2 regions of the Streptomyces sp. SID1328 genome follow, and region 2 is predicted to be linked to the other one. Evidence: riboswitches for the same ligand, from Rfam matches in the RefSeq annotation. Region 2 holds a riboswitch; the other holds the start of a gene.

Region 1 (10,000 bases), on a different contig from region 2:
TAGCAGCGGAGCGCAGCAGAAACGTCGCAGCACGGTCGCCGACACCCTCGCGCACTGGCGTCATGCGATCGGCACCCCGGTGTACTACGCGATGTACCGGGACGGCGAGATCGAGGTCATGTGCGTGGCCGACTCACGGGAGACGCCGGCGGTCGCGGAGTGGGCCGACTTCCGCGAGACGGGACACGCCCATGCCGTCGGGAAATGCCTGCTCTCCCAACTGGACGACGACGCCCGCCGCGACCACCTCGCGCGCTACCCGGTCCGCTCCCTCACCCCGTACACGGTCCGCGACAACGATGCCCTGCTCAGGCGGCTGGCCAGGACCCGCCGCATGGAACCGGTGGTGGAGCGGCAGGAGTACGCCCTTGGCGCGGTCTGCGCGGCGGTGCCGATCACTGTCGGTACAACCGCGGCGACGATGGCGATTTCGCTCCCGGCCCATCAGGCGGATCAACTCCCGTCCATGACAAGGAGGTTGCAGGCGGAAATGGGGCGTCACGTGGGCGCGCTGGCGCTCTCTATCAGCATCTGAAAACTCACTCCTTGTGATCTGCCATGCACGTTCAGCTAGATTTGACCCCAGTCAGGGATTAAACCCGGCCAGTCGATGTCTTATGACGGGGTAGGCGATGCGCGAGTCCGTACAGGCAGAAGTCATGATGAGCTTTCTCGTCTCGGAGGAGCTCTCCTTCCGTATTCCGGTGGAGTTGCGCTACGAGACGAGTGATCCCTACGCGGTGCGGCTCACTTTCCATCTGCCCGGTGACGCCCCGGTGACCTGGGTCTTCGGCCGGGAGTTGATGATCGACGGGGTCGGCCGGCCGTGCGGCGAGGGGGATGTGCACATCTCCCCCGTCGACTGCGAGGTGCTGGGCGAGGTGCTGATCCGGCTTCAGGTGGGCGGCGACCAGGCGCTGTTCCGCTCCTCCACGCCGCCGCTCGTGGCGTTCCTCGACCGCACCGACAAGCTGGTGCCGCTCGGGCAGGAGGGTGCGCTGGCCGACTTCGACACCCACCTCGACGAGGCGCTGGGCCGCATCCTGGCCGAGGAGCAGAGCGCGGGCTGAAGTGGCGGGGCCAAGGGGGGCCAGGCGCTCGACCGGGCTCCGTGAACCTTTGAAGAAACGCTTCTGCAAGGGGTCGGGCTCCGACGCCCCCGGCGCCCGTCTCAGCGCTTCCGGCGCCGGCCCCGGCCGCCCGATGCCGCGACGGGCTGGGCGCCCGCCGGAGCCGCCGTACCGGTCGCGGGGCGGTCCGCCGAGACGACCAGGGCGGCGAGCGCGGTGGTGACCGGCACCGAGGCGACCAGGCCGATCGAGCCGACCAGCGTGCGCACGATCTCCTCCGCGACCAGCTCGCTGGTGGCCACCGTGCCCACCCCGCTCTGCGCGATGGAGAACAGCAGCAGGAGGGGCAGCGCGGCGCCCGCATAGGCGAGGACGAGGGTATTGACGACGGACGCGATGTGGTCGCGGCCGATGCGGATGCCCGCCCGGTACAGCCCGCGCCAGCCCATCGAGGGGTTGGCCTCGTGCAGCTCCCACACGGCCGAGGTCTGGGTGACCGTCACATCGTCCAGCACGCCCAGCGAGCCGATGATGACGCCCGCGAGCAGCAGACCACTCATGTCGATCGACGGGTAGAGCCCGTGGATCAGGCCGGTGTTGTCGTCCGTGTTGCCGGTGAGGGCGGCCCAGCCGATGAACTGCGAGCCGAGGACGCCGATCAGCAGCAGCGAAACCAGCGTGCCGAGTACCGCCACGGAGGTCCGCGCCGAGAGGCCGTGGCACATGTACAGGGCGATGAGCATGATCGCGCTCGACCCGACCACCGCCACCAGCAGCGGGTTCGAGCCCTGGAGCACCGCGGGCAGGATGAACAGGGTCAGCACCAGGAAGCTGACCGCCAGGGCCACCAGCGCCATGACGCCGCGCAGCCGGCCCACCACCACGACGGCGACGGCGAAGATTCCGGCGAGCAGGGCCATGGGGAACTTGCGGTCCAGATCCGTGACCGCGTACTGGAGTTCCCTCGGCGCCTTGGGCTCGTAGGCGACCACGACCTTGTCGCCCTGGTGCAACTGCCGGGTCTGGTCCGGCTGCACCAGCTCGGTGAAGGTGCGGCCCTTGTCCTTGCCGGTGTCGACCCGGACCGTGGCCTTCTTGCAGGGGCCCTTCTTGTCCTCCTGGGCGGCCGGGGCGCCGCCCGTGGCGGAGGGATCGCCGACGGGGGCCTGCCCGCCGGCCCCGCCGACCTGGCAGCTCACGGAGGTCACGGTGGTCACGGTGGCCTGTTGCGTCTGGCGGTCGAAGCCCACGCCGGTGCGCTGGTGCGGGGGCGCACCTCCGGGCCAGAGCACCACCAGACCCACCACGACGGCCACGCTGAACGGGATCAGGATGGCCGCGATGACCTTGCGCAGATGCTTGGACACCGGCGCGGCGGGGCCGTGACTGTGGGAGTGGCCGTGACCGCCCCCAGAGCCGTGCCCATGCCCACCGTGCCCGTGCCCACCGTGCCCGTGCCCATGTCCACCGCCGTCGTCGGGACCTGGTCCGGGGCCGGGCCGGTGGGGTTGGCCGGGAGGAGGGTAGGGAGGCTGCTGCGTCGTGGTCACGGCCCGATCATTGCAAGAACGGGGGAGGCCCACTGTTCATCCCGTCACATGGGGCGCTAGCGTGGAGGCACCTTTGCACACGCGGGAGCTCGGAGCACCGGGCTGAGAGGGCGCTGACCTCCGTCGTTGCGATGTTTCACGTGGAACGTGGTTCCCCGTGAACATCAGCGGACGGGAATCGCTGCGTCGACCGCCGAACCTGTTACCGGGTAATGCCGGCGTAGGGAGTAGGTCTCATGACCAACAAGGACGCACGCACGCCTGCCTCCACGCAGAACGCGACGAACAACTCGTCGAGCGAGGAGGCCGGGAAGTCCATCGGCTGGCACAAGGCGTATGTCGCGGGTTCGCGCCCCGACCTGCGCGTGCCGGTCCGTCAGGTACATCTCACCAACGGGCAGTCGGTCACGCTGTACGACACCTCCGGCCCGTACACCGATCCGGAAGCCGACACCGATGTCCGCCGGGGGCTCGCCCCGCTTCGGGAGAACTGGATCGTCGCCCGCGGCGACACCGAGGAGTACGCGGGCCGTCCGGCCCGCCCCGAGGACGACGGGCTCAAGCACACCTCGCCGCGCGGCGGGCTGCGCAACCTGGACGCCGTCTTTCCGGGACGGCCCCGGCAGCCCCGGCGCGGACGCGCGGGCCGGGCGGTCACCCAGCTCGCGTACGCCCGCCAGGGGGAGATCACGCCGGAGATGGAGTTCGTGGCTCTCCGGGAGAACGTCGCTCCCGAGGTGGTCCGCGACGAGATCGCGGCGGGCCGCGCCGTGCTGCCCGCCAATGTGAACCACCCGGAGATCGAGCCGATGATCATCGGTAAGCGGTTCCTGGTGAAGGTCAACGCCAACATCGGCAATTCGGCGGTCACTTCCTCGATCGAGGAGGAGGTGGAGAAGATGACGTGGGCGACCCGCTGGGGCGCGGACACGGTCATGGATCTCTCCACCGGCCGCAACATCCACACCACCCGCGAGTGGGTGCTGCGCAACTCCCCCGTGCCCATCGGCACCGTGCCGCTCTACCAGGCACTGGAGAAGGTCGACGGGCGGGCCGAGGAGCTGACCTGGGAGATCTACAAGGACACGGTGATCGAGCAGGCCGAACAGGGCGTGGACTACATGACGGTGCACGCCGGTGTGCGTCTGCCCTACGTCCCGCTCACGGCGAACCGGAAGACGGGCATCGTCTCGCGCGGCGGCTCGATCATGGCCGCCTGGTGCCTGGCGCACCACAAGGAGTCGTTCCTGTACGAGAACTTCGAGGAACTCTGCGAGATTCTCGCCGCCTACGACGTCACCTACTCGCTCGGTGACGGCCTGCGGCCCGGCTCCATCGCGGACGCCAACGACGAGGCGCAGTTCGCGGAGTTGCGCACGCTCGGGGAACTCAACGGGATCGCCCGGCGTTTCGATGTCCAGACGATGATCGAGGGCCCCGGTCACGTCCCGATGCACAAGATCAAGGAGAACATCGACCTTCAGCAGGAGATCTGCGACGAGGCTCCGTTCTATACGCTCGGCCCGCTGACCACCGACGTCGCGCCGGCCTACGACCACATCACCTCCGGTATCGGCGCCGCGATGATCGCCTGGTGGGGCACGGCGATGCTCTGCTACGTCACGCCCAAGGAGCACCTGGGCCTGCCGAACCGGGACGACGTCAAGACCGGCGTCATCACCTACAAGATCGCCGCCCACGCGGCCGACCTCGCCAAGGGGCACCCCGGCGCCCAGGAGTGGGACGACGCGCTCTCGGACGCCCGTTTCGAGTTCCGGTGGGAAGACCAGTTCAACCTCGCCCTGGACCCGGACACGGCACGGGAGTTCCATGACGAGACGCTGCCCGCCGAGCCCGCCAAGACGGCCCACTTCTGCTCCATGTGCGGGCCGAAGTTCTGCAGCATGAAGATCTCGCAGGACATCCGGCGCGAACACGGCGGCAACCGGGCCGAGATCGAGGAGGGCATGGCCAGGAAGTCCCTGGAGTTCGCGGCCACGGGCAATCGGGTCTACCTGCCGATCGCGGAGGACCGGCCCTAGTCGTACGGGACGCCGGCCGGATGCTCAGTCCGGCTGGTGTTCCGGCCCGCCGAAGTCCGGGCTCGAGTAGTCGGGGCTGCTGAAGCGGGGCCGGTCGGTGGCCGTGCCGTCGTCGGGGCTGGTGAAGCCGGGGCGGCCGTAGCCCAGGCGGGGCATCCGGCTCGGGCCGGGGGCCGGCAGGGGCTGGGCGGCGGGGGCTCCGGGCTGGGCGAGGGCGTCGCGGAGGAAGGGCAGGATGCCGCGTTCCAGCAGGGCGTCCCGCCACTCCTCGCCCGCCCGTGCCACCGCCTCACGGGCCTCCGCCTGGGCGGCGGCCTCGGCGGAGGAGCTGTTGCGCAGCGCGGTGAGCAGCAGCGCCACGCCGGCGGCCAGGATCGCCGCCGCCGCCACGGCGCCGAAGACCCAGCCGACGGTGACCATGGTCCGGCCGAACTGCTGGCCGGGGGCGACCATCCGCAGGATGTAGCCGACCAGCAGGAAGATCACGGCGGCCGTCCCGGCGAGCACGGGGGCGAGCACGGCGACCATCGCGCTGGCGCCCGCACCGGCGCCCTCGGCCGTCTCCCCGAGGGCGGCGGCGAGTCCGAGGGTGCCCGACTCCGGCTCCGCCGGGGCGGTTCCGGCGACGGCCGTCTCGGCGGCAGGGGCCGGATGGCGCAGCTCCTCGCGGGCCTTGACGTAGTGCTGGTACTCGGCGGCGGCCGCCGCCGTGATGAGGGCCGTGGCGCTGAGCGCCATCGTGCGCAACTGCTCGGGGTTGAGCCGCTGTCCGATGCCGGACAGCTCCGGGTGGTCCGGTGCGGAGCGCAGCGCCTCATCGAGGAGCCGCTCGAATTCCCGGCGGTCCTCGCTCAGCAGGTGCTGCGGAACGCTGTTCATGTGCATCCCCCGATGCTCCGTAGGGCTTGGGGCTCGCATGGTGACGAGCCGTCGGGCAGAAACGGAGGGGAGCCTGCTACGGATAAGCCGATGGTAGAGCTGTCATACCGCACGGTGACAGGGGGTTGCCGGAAATTGCGGCGATGCCCGGTGCCCCTTCCGCGCCGCCCCGGCCTGGTGCCGGGCGACGCGGTGAAGGATCAGGCCTCCAGCGGGAGTTGCTGGACCAGCAGTTTTCCGGCCATGGTCACGCCGCCGTCCATGGCGATGGCGAGGCCGTCGGCGTAGACGTGCGGGCCCTCGACGTGGGGCTCGCCCCGCTCCTCGCCCTCCTCGGAACCGACCTGGCCGAGCAGATAGGGGATCGGGCTGTGGCCGTGAACGACCCGGGAGCCGCCGTACGTATCCAACAGGGAGCGCACTGCGTCGGCGCCGCCCTCGTCGCGGAAGGAGAAGCGCTTGGTGAACTTGCGGAACAGGTCCCAGACCTCGTCGGCGTCGTTGCGGGTCAGCGCGTCGCGGACGGTGTCGTTGACCGCCTCGATCGAGTCACCGTAGTCGAGGTAGGCGGTGGTGTCGGAGTGGAGCAGCAGATGGCCGTCGACCTCCTCGACCGCGTCCAGCCGGGCCATCCACTGGAGGTGGTGGTCCTGAAGGCGGTCCATGTCGGTCTTCTGGCCGCCGTTGAGCAGCCAGGCCGCCTGGAAGGTGGCGGTGCCCGCGCCGGAGTTGACCGGGGTGTCGCCGAACCGCTTGGCGCCCAGCAGCAGCAGCTCGTGGTTGCCCATGAGCGCCTTGCAGTAGCCGCCGGCCGCCGCGGCCTCGGCGGACAGCCGCATCACCAGGTCGATGACGCCGATGCCGTCCGGGCCCCGGTCGGTGAAGTCGCCGAGGAACCACAGCCGGGCGGTGCCCGCGCACCACTGGCCCTCCTCGTTGACCAGGCCCTTCTCCCGCAGCGCGCTCAGCAGCTCCTCGATGTAGCCGTGGACGTCGCCCACGACGAACAGCGGACCGGGGCCTTCCTCGGGCTGCGGCGCCGGGGCGGGAGCGGGCTCGACGGGCGGCGGGAGGGCCTCGCCGCGCTGGATGACCGGCAGGTCGCGCTCGGTCGGGGTGTACCCGTCGGGGTGCTCCTCCTCGTGCGGAGGGACGACGTCACCGGGGTGCACGTCGGCGTACGGACCGGTCTCATGGACGTACGCGGGCACCCGGAAGTCGCGCAACGTCGCCGTACGCTCCGTCTCGGGTCCCAGACCGGCCCCCTGAGTCATCAGACCCCTCCACCATCGCGCCGAAGCTGCACCGCTTCGGACTGCCTGGTCGCAGCGGCCCGCGGTGTCGTGCGCCCATCATAGGAACGCGCGTCGCGCCATGTGATGACCCAGGGGTGGTGAATCACGGTGAGGTCCCTGATCGCTGGGGCTTTCGTGCCGATTGGACAGGATTCCGGCCGGTTGCCCGCCCGGGATCGGGTGGCCGCCGGGCGGTCGTCCGCCCCGGTTCGACGAGGCGCGGCGGACCCCGCCACGCCTCGCGGACCTCTCCGGGCCCCCCTCGGGCCGGTTCTCCGTCAGCCCCGCTCCGGCGCCCGCGGCGGGCTGACCGTGGTGCGCGGCGGACGGCGCTGGGAGGAGGTGCGCACGATCAGCTCCGTCGGTATCACCTGCTCGACCGGCTGGTCCGACTCGACCCCCTCGATGGCGTCGATGAGGAGCTGCACGACCGCTGTGCCGATGCGGCGCGGCTTCAGCGAGAGCGTGGTGATGGGCGGCTCGGTGGTGGCGTACACGGTGGACTCGCTGCAGCACACCAGCAGCAGGTCGTCCGGGACGCGCAGGCCGTAGCGGCGGGCGGCGGCGAGCAGGTCGGTGCCGTTGGGGTCGAAGAGGCCGTAGACGGCGTCCGGGCGGTCGGGGCGGGCGAGCAGCCGGTCGGCGGCGACGGCGCCCGCGCACGGGTCGTGCGCCGGGTACGCCTCGTAGACCGGGTCCTGGCCGACCCGCTCGCACCAGCGCAGATAGGCGGTGGTGGACAGGTGCGTGTACGTGTCCGTGGTGGTGCCGGTGAGCAGGCCGATGCGGCGGGCCCCGGCGGCGGCGAGGTGGTCGAGGATGCCGAGGACGGCGGCCTCGTGGTCGTTGTCGACCCAGGCGGTGACCGGGAGGGAGCCGGCCGGGCGGCCGTCGGAGACGACCGGTAAACCCTGCCGGACCAGTTCGCTGACCACCGGGTCCTGGTCGGAGGGGTCGATGACGACCGTGCCGTCCAGCGCGACGTTGGACCACACGTCGTGCCGGGAGGTCGCGGGCAGGATGACCAGGGCGTAGCCGCGGGCGAGCGCGGCGGAGGTGGCGGCCCGCGCCATCTCGGCGAAGTACGCGAACTCGGTGAAGGTGAAAGGTTCATCCCCGTACGTGGTCACGGTCAGGCCGATCAGGCCGGACTTGCCGGTACGGAGGGTGCGGGCGGCGGCCGAGGGCCGGTAGCCCAGTCGGTCGGCGACCTCGCGGACGTGGCGGCGGGTGGCGTCCGGGAGCCGCCCCTTGCCGTTGAGGGCGTCGGAGACGGTTGTGATGGAGACCCCGGCGGCGGCGGCCACGTCTCTGATGCCGGCCCGTCCGGGCCGGCTGCCCCGTCGGGAGGTTTCCGCGTGGCTCACCTGGTGCTTCCCTGCTGCTGTCATGGCGAGCCGATAGTAGGGCTCTTCCGGTGGGGTAGGGCGGACGCATATGCATGCATTGACAGGCACGTTTCTGCATGGTCGTCAGGTCCCAACGGCCTTTGAAAGCAAGACAGTTGGCTGGTCCGATGGCAGGACGTGTCTTGTCGAGGCGCGTGGGCCTGCCAAGGGCCCCATGTCTCGAAGAGGTCTCAACTCACCTTCACGGGGGATGCGCGCCACGGCGCGAGCCACCGGCGCATGGACAAATGCGCGGTGCGCCCCCTAAAGCGCAGCCTGTCGCCCGGCGCGGCCCCTGGGATGTCCCCGGCGCCGCGGAAGCGGGGACGCGCCGGTACGCAAGCGCGCCGAATCCTCATAAGGTGAGGAGCATTGGATGCCGGCGGCGTCGACGGTCCGCCGGTGGTCGCGAGGAGGACTGCGGTGAGCGAGACGAGCCCCAAGCTGCGCGCCGAGCTGGAGGGTATCCCCACCTACAAGCCGGGCAAGCCCGCCTCGGCCGAGGGTCCGGTCGCCTTCAAGCTGTCCTCCAACGAGAACCCCTATCCCCCGCTGCCGGGTGTGATGGAGCGGGTGGCGGCGGCCGTGACCCAGTTCAACCGCTACCCCGACATGGCGTGCGGTGGTCTGATGGCCGAGCTGGCGGAGCGTTTCGGCGTCCCGGTCTCCCACCTGGCCACGGGCACCGGCTCGGTCGGCGTGGCCCAGCAGCTCGTGCAGGCGACCAGTGGTCCGGGCGACGAGGTCATCTACGCCTGGCGCTCGTTCGAGGCGTACCCGATCATCACGCGGATCAGCGGGGCCACGCCCGTGCAGGTGCCGCTCACGCCCGGCGATGTGCACGACCTGGACGCGATGGCGGACGCGATCACCGAGCGAACCCGCTTGATCTTCGTCTGCAACCCCAACAACCCGACCGGCACCGTGGTGCGGCGGGCCGAGCTGGAGCGGTTCCTCGACCGGGTGCCGAAGGACGTCCTGGTGGTGCTGGACGAGGCGTACCGGGAGTTCATCCGGGACCCCGAGGTGCCCGACGGCGTCGAGCTGTACCGCCGGCGGCCGAACGTCTGCGTGCTGCGCACCTTCTCCAAGGCGTACGGGCTGGCCGGGCTGCGGGTCGGTTTCGCCATCGCGCACGAGCCGGTGGCGGCGGCGCTGCGCAAGACGGCGGTGCCGTTCGGCGTCAGCCATGTCGCGCAGGAGGCGGCGATCGCCTCGCTGCAGGCCGAGGACGAGCTGCTCGGCCGGGTCGGCTCGCTGGTGTGCGAGCGCGCCCGGGTGGTCGACGCGCTGCGCGCGCAGGGCTGGACGGTGCCGGAGACGCAGGCCAATTTCGTGTGGCTGCGGCTGGGGGAGCGGACCATGGACTTCGCGGCGGCGTGCGAGGACCACGGGGTGGTCGTGCGGCCGTTCGCCGGTGAGGGTGTGCGGGTGACGGTCGGGGAGAACGAGGCGAACGACCTGTTCCTGAAGGCGGCGGAGGCGTTCCGCCGCGAGGTGGCGGGCTGACGCCGGACCGCAGTCCATGAGGTGAGGGGCCCTGCCGGGAGGCGGGGCCCTTCGTCGTAGGGGCCCCCTTGTGAGTGCCGAATACGTGTGCGCCATAATGGCTTGTGAATGTGAACGCTTTCACAAGCTCCGACCGGATTGCTCCATATGTGGGGGGCATAAGCGGTGAAGGCCGCACCGGAACGGCGAAGTAAGGAGGGGTGACGACGTGGAACTGGCGTTGGCGCCGGAGACCCTGGCGCGCTGGCAGTTCGGCATCACCACCGT
Region 2 (9,145 bases):
GCTCCGCCTCGGCGCCCCGGCCACCATGCTGCGGGGCTCCGCCGCCCTGCGGGCCGCCGCGCTGATCGCCCTGTTCGTACCGCTCACCCTGCTGATCGCCTACCTGTCGGCGCTGCCGCCGACGCGCTGAGGGACGAGCGGGAAAGAAAGTTCGCGGGCCGCCGATGAGTTCTCCGGCGGCCCGTCGTCTATACCGGCGAAAGCAGCTCGCGCACTTGTAGCAGGGGAGAACCGACGTACCAGCAGATGATCTTCGTGAACCTGGTCACCGCCGACGTGCCCGCCACCCGGAAGTTCTACAGCGACCTGGGTTACGGCATCAACGAGCAGTTCAGCACGGACGAAGTGGTCAGCGTGATGATCAGCGACACCATCGTGGCGATGTTCCTGTCGCCCGCGCACTACGCCCAGTTCACCCAGAAGGAGATCGTGGACTCCCGCACCTCCAGCGAGACCCTGCTCTGTCTGAGCGCGGAGAGCCGCGAGAAGGTGGACGAGCTGGTGGAGAAGGCCATCGCGGCGGGCGGCACCTCGCACGGCCGGACCCAGGACCACGGCTTCATGTACGGCCGCGCCTTCGACGACCTCGACGGCCACACCTGGGAGGTCATGTGGATGGACCCCGCCGCCCTCCAGGGGTGACCATGCCCGCATGACACCCGGCCGGATCATCTTCCTCAACGGCACGTCGAGTTCCGGGAAGTCGAGCATCGCGCGCGAGCTGCTCTGCCTCCTGGACGACGGCGTGTACTCCCACCTCTCGGTGGACGCCTTCAACGCGATGCGGGCCCAGCGGGAGCTGTCCCGAGACGAGTTCGACGCCGCGCTGCGCCGGACCCGCCTCGGCTTCCACCGTTCGGTCGCGGCCATGGCCGGGGTGGGCAACGACCTGGTGGTGGACCACGTACTCAGCGAGCCGTGGCGGCTGACCGACTGCCTGACCGTACTGCCTCCCGAGGACGTGGTCTTCGTGGGTGTCCACTGCGCACGGGAGGAGCTGGAGCGGCGCGAGCGGGCCCGCGGTGACCGGGAGGCGGGCCTCGCCGCCTTGCAGTATGACCTCGTCCACGCCCACGGCGACTACGACCTGGAGTGCGACACGAGCACCGCGTCCCCGCGCGCCTGCGCCGAGCGCATCCGGGACTTCCTCCCCCACCGGCCGGCCCCGACCGCCTTCAGCCGGCTGCGGGCCCGGTACTCCATCGAGTGATGAGGCGGGGCCGGGGAGCGGGACGGGACCGCACTAGCATGTGCGGATGCCTCCGATACCCGCCCGGCCCGAAGAGGTCGCCCCGGACCACGAGATCGAGTCGCTGGCGGAGTTCGACGCCGTCGTCGCCGCGCACGGGACACTCGCGGGGTTCCGCGTGCAGGCCGTCGACCTGACCGGCCGTACGGAGGACCTGCTGAGGCTGGACACCTCCGGCGCCGTCTTCCTCGGGTGCCCCATGCACCTCCGCGCGGCCGCGCACCTCACCGCCCATGGCGCCCTGGTGTTCCCTTCAGTGCCGGGCCTGCCTTTCGACCCGTACCGCGGCTGCGTCTACACCCCCGAGGAGTTGTTCGCCTCGCTGGCCGACGGATACGAGGCGACACCGGACGCGCTGGCGTACGCCTGGTTCCAGCGGACCAAGTCCGACGGCGACATCCTCGCCTCGATGCTGCGCGCGGTCCACGACGATTCCATCTCCGACGCGCTGGACGAACTCCTCACCGGCGCCCGGGTGGTGGGCGTCATGGGCGGCCACGCGATGGCCCGTGGCACCGAGGAGTACGCGGGTGCGGCCCGGCTCGGCCGCGAACTGGCCCGCGCCGGCTTCACGGTGGCGACCGGGGGCGGCCCGGGCGCGATGGAGGCGGCCAACCTCGGGGCGTACGCGGCACCGTTCGAGGACGGGATGCTGACCGAGGCCCTCCTGATTCTGGCCAAGGCGCCCTCCTTCACCCCGTCCGTGACGGACTGGGCGCGGGCCGCCTTCGAGGTGCGGGAACGCTGGCCCGACGGGGGCGGCTCGGTGGGCATCCCGACCTGGTTCTACGGGCACGAGCCGCCCAACGCGTTCGCCTCCCACCTCGGCAAGTACTTCGCCAACGCCACCCGCGAGGACGGCCTGCTGGCCCGCTCCAACGCCGGGGTGGTGTTCCTGCCGGGCGCGGCCGGGACCGTACAGGAGATCTTCGACAACGCCACGCCCAACTATTACGGCTCGCGCGGCAATCCGACGCCCATGGTGCTGGTGGACGAGGAGCACTGGACCGAGAAGCTCCCCACCTGGCCACTGCTGCGGGCGTTGGCACGGGAACGGCCGATGGAGTCCCGTATCGCCCTGGTTGGCCGGATCGAGCTGGCTTCCGACGCGTTGAAACGTCTCGCCGAGCAATAAGAAGGTAAAGTCAACGCCCGTTGGCCGCCCACGCATTGACATGCTTATGGCGCGCTTATAAACCTGTGTGTCTTGTGGGGATGCTGGGGCTCCGCTCCGTCTGCCGCTCCAACTCCCCGTCTGCCCCCCGCAGTTCTGCACTCAGCAAAGGACATGACTTGTCCATATCCCGCCGTAACGCGCGCCGCTCCGTGCGCATCCTGGGCCTGGCCTCCGCGTCGGCCGCCCTGGTCCTGGGTGTCTCCGGTCAGGCTCTCGCCTGCAACATCGGCGAGTTCAAGGCCGAGGCCACGTGCAAGGGTGAGAAGGGCCAGATCACCGTCACCGACCGCGACTTCTCCGGCCAGAAGGCCACCGTCTCGGTGTTCCTCGAGAACAACGGCGCCGACGAGAAGAAGATCGGCGAGCAGGTGGTGACCGGCACCAAGGAGGGCGCCACGATCGTCTTCGACGAGGACTGGGCGCCCGGTGCGGTCTACCGCGTCAACGTCAACGTGCCCCGCTTCATCGACAACAAGAACATCGAGCCCAACCTGACGGCTCCGGCGACCGCGTGCAAGAAGGAGGAGTCCCCCTCCCCCACGCCGCCCGCCTCCCAGTCCCCGGCGCCGACCCCGTCCGCGTCGGCTCCGGCCGAGGACAGCGCCACCCCGTCCGCGAGCGAGAGCAGCAGCGCCGCCGCCCCGGTGTCCGAGGCGCCGAGCAACGCCCCCTCCGCGGCGATCGGTGACTCCAACCTCGCCGAGACCGGTGCGAACTCCAACACCGGCCTGATCGCCGGTGTCGCCGGTGCCCTCGTCGTCGTCGGCGGTGGCGCGGTGTACTTCGGCATGCGCCGCCGTGGCGCGAAGAGCGGTAGCTGACGCTTCCGCCCGCCGTAGCCGACAGCGGCCCGTCCCCGTCACGCACGGGGGCGGGCCGCTGTCATTTCGCGGGTCAGCCGAGTACGACGGTCTCCGCCGCGTCGAACTCCACCCCGGTCTCGGCGCCGGTCTCCGGCGCCTCGCGCAGCGGGCAGGCCGCCTCCAGGTGCGGACCGCCGTCGCGTGGCTGGAGCCGGAGCGCCACGTGGGTGCCCTTGAAGGTGCGGGCGCTCACCGTGCAGGCGAGCCCCTCACCGACACCCACGAGCCGCACCCCGGCGGGCCGCACCAGCAGCTCCCCGGTGCCCTGCGGTGACCCCTCGGGCACGGGCAGCTTGCCCCACGGGGTGTCGGCGGCCGCCCCGGTCACGCTCGCCGGAACCACGTTCTCGAAGCCGAGGAAGCGGGCCACGAAGGCGTCGGCCGGCCTGCGCCACACCTCCAGCGGGGTCCCGGACTGCGCGATCCGTCCGTCCCGCATCACCACCACCCGGTCGGCCAGCGCGAACGCCTCGCCCTGGTCGTGGGTGACAGCGAGCACGGTGGTGCCCAACCGGCTGAAGAGTTCCCGGAGTTCGACCACCAGCCGCTCCCGCAGCGAACGGTCCAGCTGCCCGAGCGGCTCGTCCAGCATCAGCAGCCTCGGCCGGGGCGCGAGCGCCCGCGCCAGGGCGACCCGCTGCTGCTCCCCGCCCGACAGCCCGGCCACCGCCCGCCGGGCCGCGCCGGGCAGCCCGACCAGCTCCAGCAACTCCCTTACCTGGAGCTCCCGTTGATGCTTGGGCATGCCGTGCATGCGGAGCCCGAAGGCGACATTGCCGCCCACGTCCCGCTGCGGGAAGAGCTGATGGTCCTGGAACATCAGCCCCACCCCGCGCCGGTGCGCGGGCACCCCCGCCTGGTCCCGGCCATCGAGCAACACCCGCCCCGAGGAGAGGGGTTGGAGGCCTGCCACGCTCCGCAGCAGTGTCGACTTGCCGCTGCCGCTGGGCCCGAGCACGCACACCACCTCGTGCTCGGCGACACCGAGGTCCACCGTGTCGAGCACCGGCCGCCCGCCGAGACGGACGGTCGCCTCCTTCAGGCTCAGCAGCATCAGAACTCCCCCGTCCGGTCGGTGCGCAGCCGCTCCAGCAGGAGCAGCGCGGCCGCGCAGACCACCATGAGAATCGTGGAAAGGGCCATCGCCTGGCCGTAGTTCAGCTCCCCCGGCCGGCTCAGCAGCCGGGCCACCGCGACCGGCAGTGTGGGGTTGTCGGGCCGGGCGATGAACACGGTCGCCCCGAACTCGCCGAGCGACACCGCGAAGGCGAAGCCCGCCGCGATCAGCAACGCCCGCCGCACCAAGGGCAGATCGACCTCCCGCCACACCCGCCAGGGCGACGCCCCGAGCACGGCCGCCGCCTCCCTGAGCCGGGTGTCCACCGCGCGCAGCACCGGCAGCATGGTCCGTACGACGAAGGGGGCGCCGACCAGTGCCTGGGCGAGCGGGACCAGGAACCAGGACTGGCGCAGGTCCAGCGGCGGCTCGTCCAGCGCGATCAGGAAGCCGAAGCCGACCGTCACGGCGGAGACGCCGAGCGGCAGCATCAACAGCGCGTCGAACCCGCGCATCAGCGGGCCGGCGTCCCGGCGGGCCAGCGCCGCGGCGGCCAGGGCGCCGACCACCAGGGCGATACCGGTGGCGGCGACCGCGTATTCCAGCGAGGTCCACACCGCGTGCAGCGGCGCCACCAGGAACGTACCGCCGTCTGCGTCGGTCAGTGCCCGGTAGAAGCCGAGGCCCGGCGCGTCCAGCGAGCGGCGCACCAGCACGCCGAGCGGCAGCACCAGCAGCACCGCGACGGTGGCGAGCACCCCGCCGAGCAGCGCCCACTGGCCGGCGCCGCGCGGACGGCGGGCGGTGACGGAGGCGTCGACCAGGCGCAGCGCGGTCTCCCGGCGCCGTACCGTCCAGGCGTGCACCGCGAGGATCGCGCCGACCGCGGCGAACTGCACCAGGGTGAGGACGGCTGCCGTGGTCAGGTCGAAGACCTCGGAGGTCTGGCGGTAGATCTCCACCTCCAGGGTGGAGAAGGTGGGCCCGCCGAGGATCTGGACCACGCCGAAGGAGGTGAAGGTGAACAGGAAGACCATCAGCGCGGCGGCGGCCACGGCGGGCGCCAGCGCGGGCAGGGTCACCTGGCGCCAGGCGCGCAGCGGGGAGGCGCCGAGCATCCGGGCGGCCTCCTCCTGCCGGGGGTCGAGCTGTCCCCAGAGCCCGCCGACGGTGCGGACGACGACGGCGTAGTTGAAGAAGACGTGCGCGATGAGGATCGCCCAGACCGTGGTGTCCAGCCGGACGCCCCACAGTTCGTCCAGCAGTCCGCCGTGGCCGACTAGGGCGAGGAAGGCGGTGCCGACGACCACCGTGGGCAGCACGAACGGCACGGTGACCACGGCCCGCAGCACCTGTTTGCCGGGGAACTCCAGCCGGGCGAAGACCCAGGCGGCGGGCAGCGCGATCAGCAGGGTGAGCGCGGTGGAGGCGAGGGCCTGCCAGGTGGTGAACCAGAGCACGTGCCGGATGTCGGAGCGGCCCAGCACCTCGGCGAACCGTCCGAGGTGCCAGGTGCCGTCGGCCTTCAGCCCGCGCGCCGTGATCGCGGCGACGGGCCAGGCGAAGAACAGCGCGAAGAACGCGACGGGCAGGGCCATGAGCCCCAGCCGCGCCGCGCTCCCCCGGCCTCGGCGTCCGGCCGCTGCCGTTACTTCAGAACGAGTGACGTCCACGAGCTGACCCACTGGTCGCGGTTGGCGGCGATCTTCTCGGGCGCCATGGTCGCCGGGTCCTTGACGGCGGGCCCGTACTCGGTGAACTCGGCGGGGACCTTCGCGTCCTTGATCACCGGGTACACGAACATGTTCAGCGGCATGTCCTGCTGGAACTGCTTCGACAGCAGGAAGTCGAGGAACGCCTTGCCGCCCGCGGGGTTCTTCGCGTGGCTGAGCAGGCCGGCGAACTCGACCTGCCGGAAGCAGGTGCCGTCCGAGACGCCGGTCGGGGCGGTCTTCGGCTTCTTCTTGGCGTAGATCACCTCGGCGGGCGGCGAGGAGGCGTACGACACGACGAGCGGCCGGTCGCCGCCCGCCTTCCTGCCCTCGGAGGAGCCGGAGAACTCCTGGTAGTACGCCTGCTCCCAGCCGTCGACGACCTTGACGCCGTTGGCCTTCAGCTTCTTCCAGTACGCCTCCCAGCCCTTGTCGCCGTAACTGGCCGCGCTGCCGAGCAGGAAGCCGAGGCCGGGCGAGGAGGTGGCGGCGTTCTCGGTGACCAGGAGGTTCTTGTACTTCGGGTCCGCGAGGTCGGCGAAGGTGCGCGGCGGCTTCAGCTTGTGCTCGGTGAAGTAGGCCTTGTCGTAGTTGACGCAGATGTCGCCGTGGTCGACCGGGGTGACGCGGTGCCCCGCCGCGTCGAGCTGGAAGGCGGGGTCGACCTGACCGAGGCCCTTGGCGGCGTACGGCTGGAAGAGGCCGTTGTCGAGGGCGCGGGAGAGCAGGGTGTTGTCGACGCCGAAGAAGACGTCGCCCTGCGGGTTGTCCTTGGTCAGGATCGCCTTGTTGACGGCCTGCCCGGCGTCGCCGTCCTTGAGGACGCGCACCTTGTAGCCGGACTGCTTCTCGAAGTCCGCAATCACGTTCTTGGACGCGGCCCACGAGTCGTGGCTGACCAGGGTCACGGTCTTGGTGTCCGCGGCCCCCTTGGTGTCGGTGGACCCGCACGCGGAGAGCGTGAGCAGGCCGAGGCCGACCGCCGCGGCCACGAAGGTCTTGGTGTGCACTGGTGGTCCTCCTGGGTGGGCCAGGAAGAGACGCGGCCCTGCCCGGACTCCGCGAGGGAGGCCGGGCAGGGCACAACAGCTTGAGTGATGACCGAACTTCCTACCCAGAATGACCTGGGCGAGGTTCAGAGGGTCTGCGGCCTGGTTGCCGCACTCTCAGCGCTGTGGCGCTCCCCTGTCGGAATATGCAGATGTATGACTGGTATGACGTTGTACTGACCGGCCCAGGTTACCGCTCGGTGGCCGCGAGCTGGCCACATGCCCCGTCGATCTCCTGACCGCGGGTGTCCCGGACGGTCACCGGCACGCCGTGCGCCGCGATGGCCTCCACGAACGCCTTCTCGTCCTCGGGACGGGAGGCGGTCCACTTGGAGCCGGGGGTGGGGTTGAGCGGGATCAGGTTGACGTGCACGGGCCTGCCCTTGAGCATCCGGCCGAGCCGGTCGCCACGCCACGCCTGGTCGTTGATGTCCCGGATCAGGGCGTACTCGATGGACAGCCGGCGGCCCGACTTCTCCGCGTACTCGAACCCGGCGTCCAGCACCTCGCGCACCTTCCACCGCGTGTTCACGGGGACGAGGGTGTCGCGCAGTTCGTCGTCGGGGGCGTGCAGGGAGATCGCCAGCCGGCACTTGAAGCCCTCGTCGGCGAAGCGGTGGATGGCGGGGACCAGGCCGACCGTCGACACGGTGATGCCGCGCTGGGACAGCCCGAGGCCGTCGGGGGCGGGGTCGGTGAGGGCCCGGATGGCGCCGACCACGCGCTTGTAGTTGGCGAGCGGCTCGCCCATGCCCATGAAGACGATGTTGGAGAGCCGCGCGGGCCCGCCGGGCACCTCGCCGTCCCTCAGCGCCCGCATGCCGTCCACGATCTGGTGCACGATCTCGGCGGTGGACAGATTCCGGTCCAACCCTGCCTGCCCGGTCGCGCAGAACGGACAGTTCATCCCGCACCCGGCCTGGCTGCTGATGCACATGGTGACCCGGTCCGGGTACCGCATCAGCACCGACTCCACGAGCGTGCCGTCGAACAGCCGCCACAGGGTCTTACGGGTGGTCCCCTGGTCCGTGGCCAGGTGCCGGACCACCGACATCAGCTCCGGGAATAGCGCCTCCCGCAGCTTCTCCCGCGAGCCGGCCGGGATGTCCGTCCACTGCTCGGGGTCGTGCGCGTACCGCGCGAAGTAGTGCTGCGAGAGCTGCTTGGCACGAAACGGCTTCTCCCCCGCCTCCGCGACAGCGTCCTTCCGCTCAGCGGGCGAAAGATCAGCGAGATGCCGCGGCGGCTTCTTGGCTCCGCGGGGGGCAACGAAAGTGAGTTCTCCGGGCTTAGGCATGGCTGTACCAGTGTCGCAGATCCAATTGGGTGACCTGCGGCTGTCCGCTGCCACGACTGTCGGTAGTGGTCGTCGTCGGTCACTGTTGGGCGGCCTCGGACGGCCCAGGGACGGCCCCGAAAGAGCGCGGGATAACGCGTTGACCTGGCTGTGGGGGCTGGGGTGTGATCACCCTATGGTTTCTGGCAACAGCGAGACGGATGCAGGCGTGGCCGACGACATGATCGTCGCTGGGCGGATCATCCTCGGGCTGAAGGCGCTACGTGCTCACCTCGGCTGCTCTCTACAGGAAGCCCTCGACGCCTACGCCGCACGCTACGAGGTGTTGCGACGGGAACGTCCGGCCGACTTCACCAAGAGTCACGAGGAGTACTGGGCGAACTTCTACTCGTGAACCAAGCGCCACGATCTTGAAAACCGTCGTGGCAGCGATGTCACCGTGGGTTCAAATCCCACCGCCTCCGCACGATGAGCAGTGAGAACGGCCCCTGACCTGGATGTCCGGTCGGGGGCCGTTCTCATATCCGCGCGCTGTGACTGCCCGCTGTTCCCCGTGGTTCCCCGCTGGATCGGGCACGGTTGGGGCACGGCCACCTTCTGATCCGTAGCTCTATGTGGATCGGTCGGTGGCGGTCATACCGGTTGCGCTGAGGTCCTGTAAGTGCGTTGCCGACCGGGGGCGGTTGCTGTGGTTGCTGTACTTCACTGCTGTACCGCCCCCAGGGCTCGTCCCTGTCAGGT

The links. Region 2 has a riboswitch for thiamine pyrophosphate ahead of GT030_RS11660 (thiamine ABC transporter substrate-binding protein). Riboswitches for the same ligand answer to the same signal wherever they lie in the genome.
Region 1: it holds a riboswitch for thiamine pyrophosphate, as region 2 does, so the genes downstream of both, thiC (phosphomethylpyrimidine synthase ThiC) here and GT030_RS11660 (thiamine ABC transporter substrate-binding protein) in region 2, are expected to answer to the same signal.

Annotation. Positions count from the first base shown of each region.
Region 1 covers NZ_WWKH01000911.1:51,907-61,906, forward strand. Annotated here, with positions in the region: gene GT030_RS29300 (IclR family transcriptional regulator C-terminal domain-containing protein) at 1-535, shown strand, start outside; gene GT030_RS29305 (SsgA family sporulation/cell division regulator) at 633-1,070, shown strand; gene GT030_RS29310 (YibE/F family protein) at 1,172-2,620, opposite strand; TPP riboswitch at 2,692-2,864, shown strand; gene thiC (phosphomethylpyrimidine synthase ThiC) at 2,857-4,662, shown strand; gene GT030_RS29320 (hypothetical protein) at 4,687-5,547, opposite strand; gene GT030_RS29325 (metallophosphoesterase) at 5,742-6,815, opposite strand; gene GT030_RS29330 (LacI family DNA-binding transcriptional regulator) at 7,115-8,227, opposite strand; gene hisC (histidinol-phosphate transaminase) at 8,648-9,733, shown strand; partial or broken gene GT030_RS29340 (cytochrome ubiquinol oxidase subunit I) at 9,942-10,000, shown strand, end outside.
Region 2 covers NZ_WWKH01000391.1:38-9,182, forward strand. Annotated here, with positions in the region: gene GT030_RS11630 (VOC family protein) at 247-642, shown strand; gene GT030_RS11635 (AAA family ATPase) at 653-1,210, shown strand; gene GT030_RS11640 (LOG family protein) at 1,257-2,384, shown strand; gene GT030_RS11645 (LAETG motif-containing sortase-dependent surface protein) at 2,543-3,247, shown strand; gene GT030_RS11650 (ABC transporter ATP-binding protein) at 3,321-4,343, opposite strand; gene GT030_RS11655 (iron ABC transporter permease) at 4,343-5,944, opposite strand; gene GT030_RS11660 (thiamine ABC transporter substrate-binding protein) at 5,995-7,068, opposite strand; TPP riboswitch at 7,148-7,255, opposite strand; gene rlmN (23S rRNA (adenine(2503)-C(2))-methyltransferase RlmN) at 7,298-8,404, opposite strand; gene GT030_RS11670 (hypothetical protein) at 8,580-8,798, shown strand.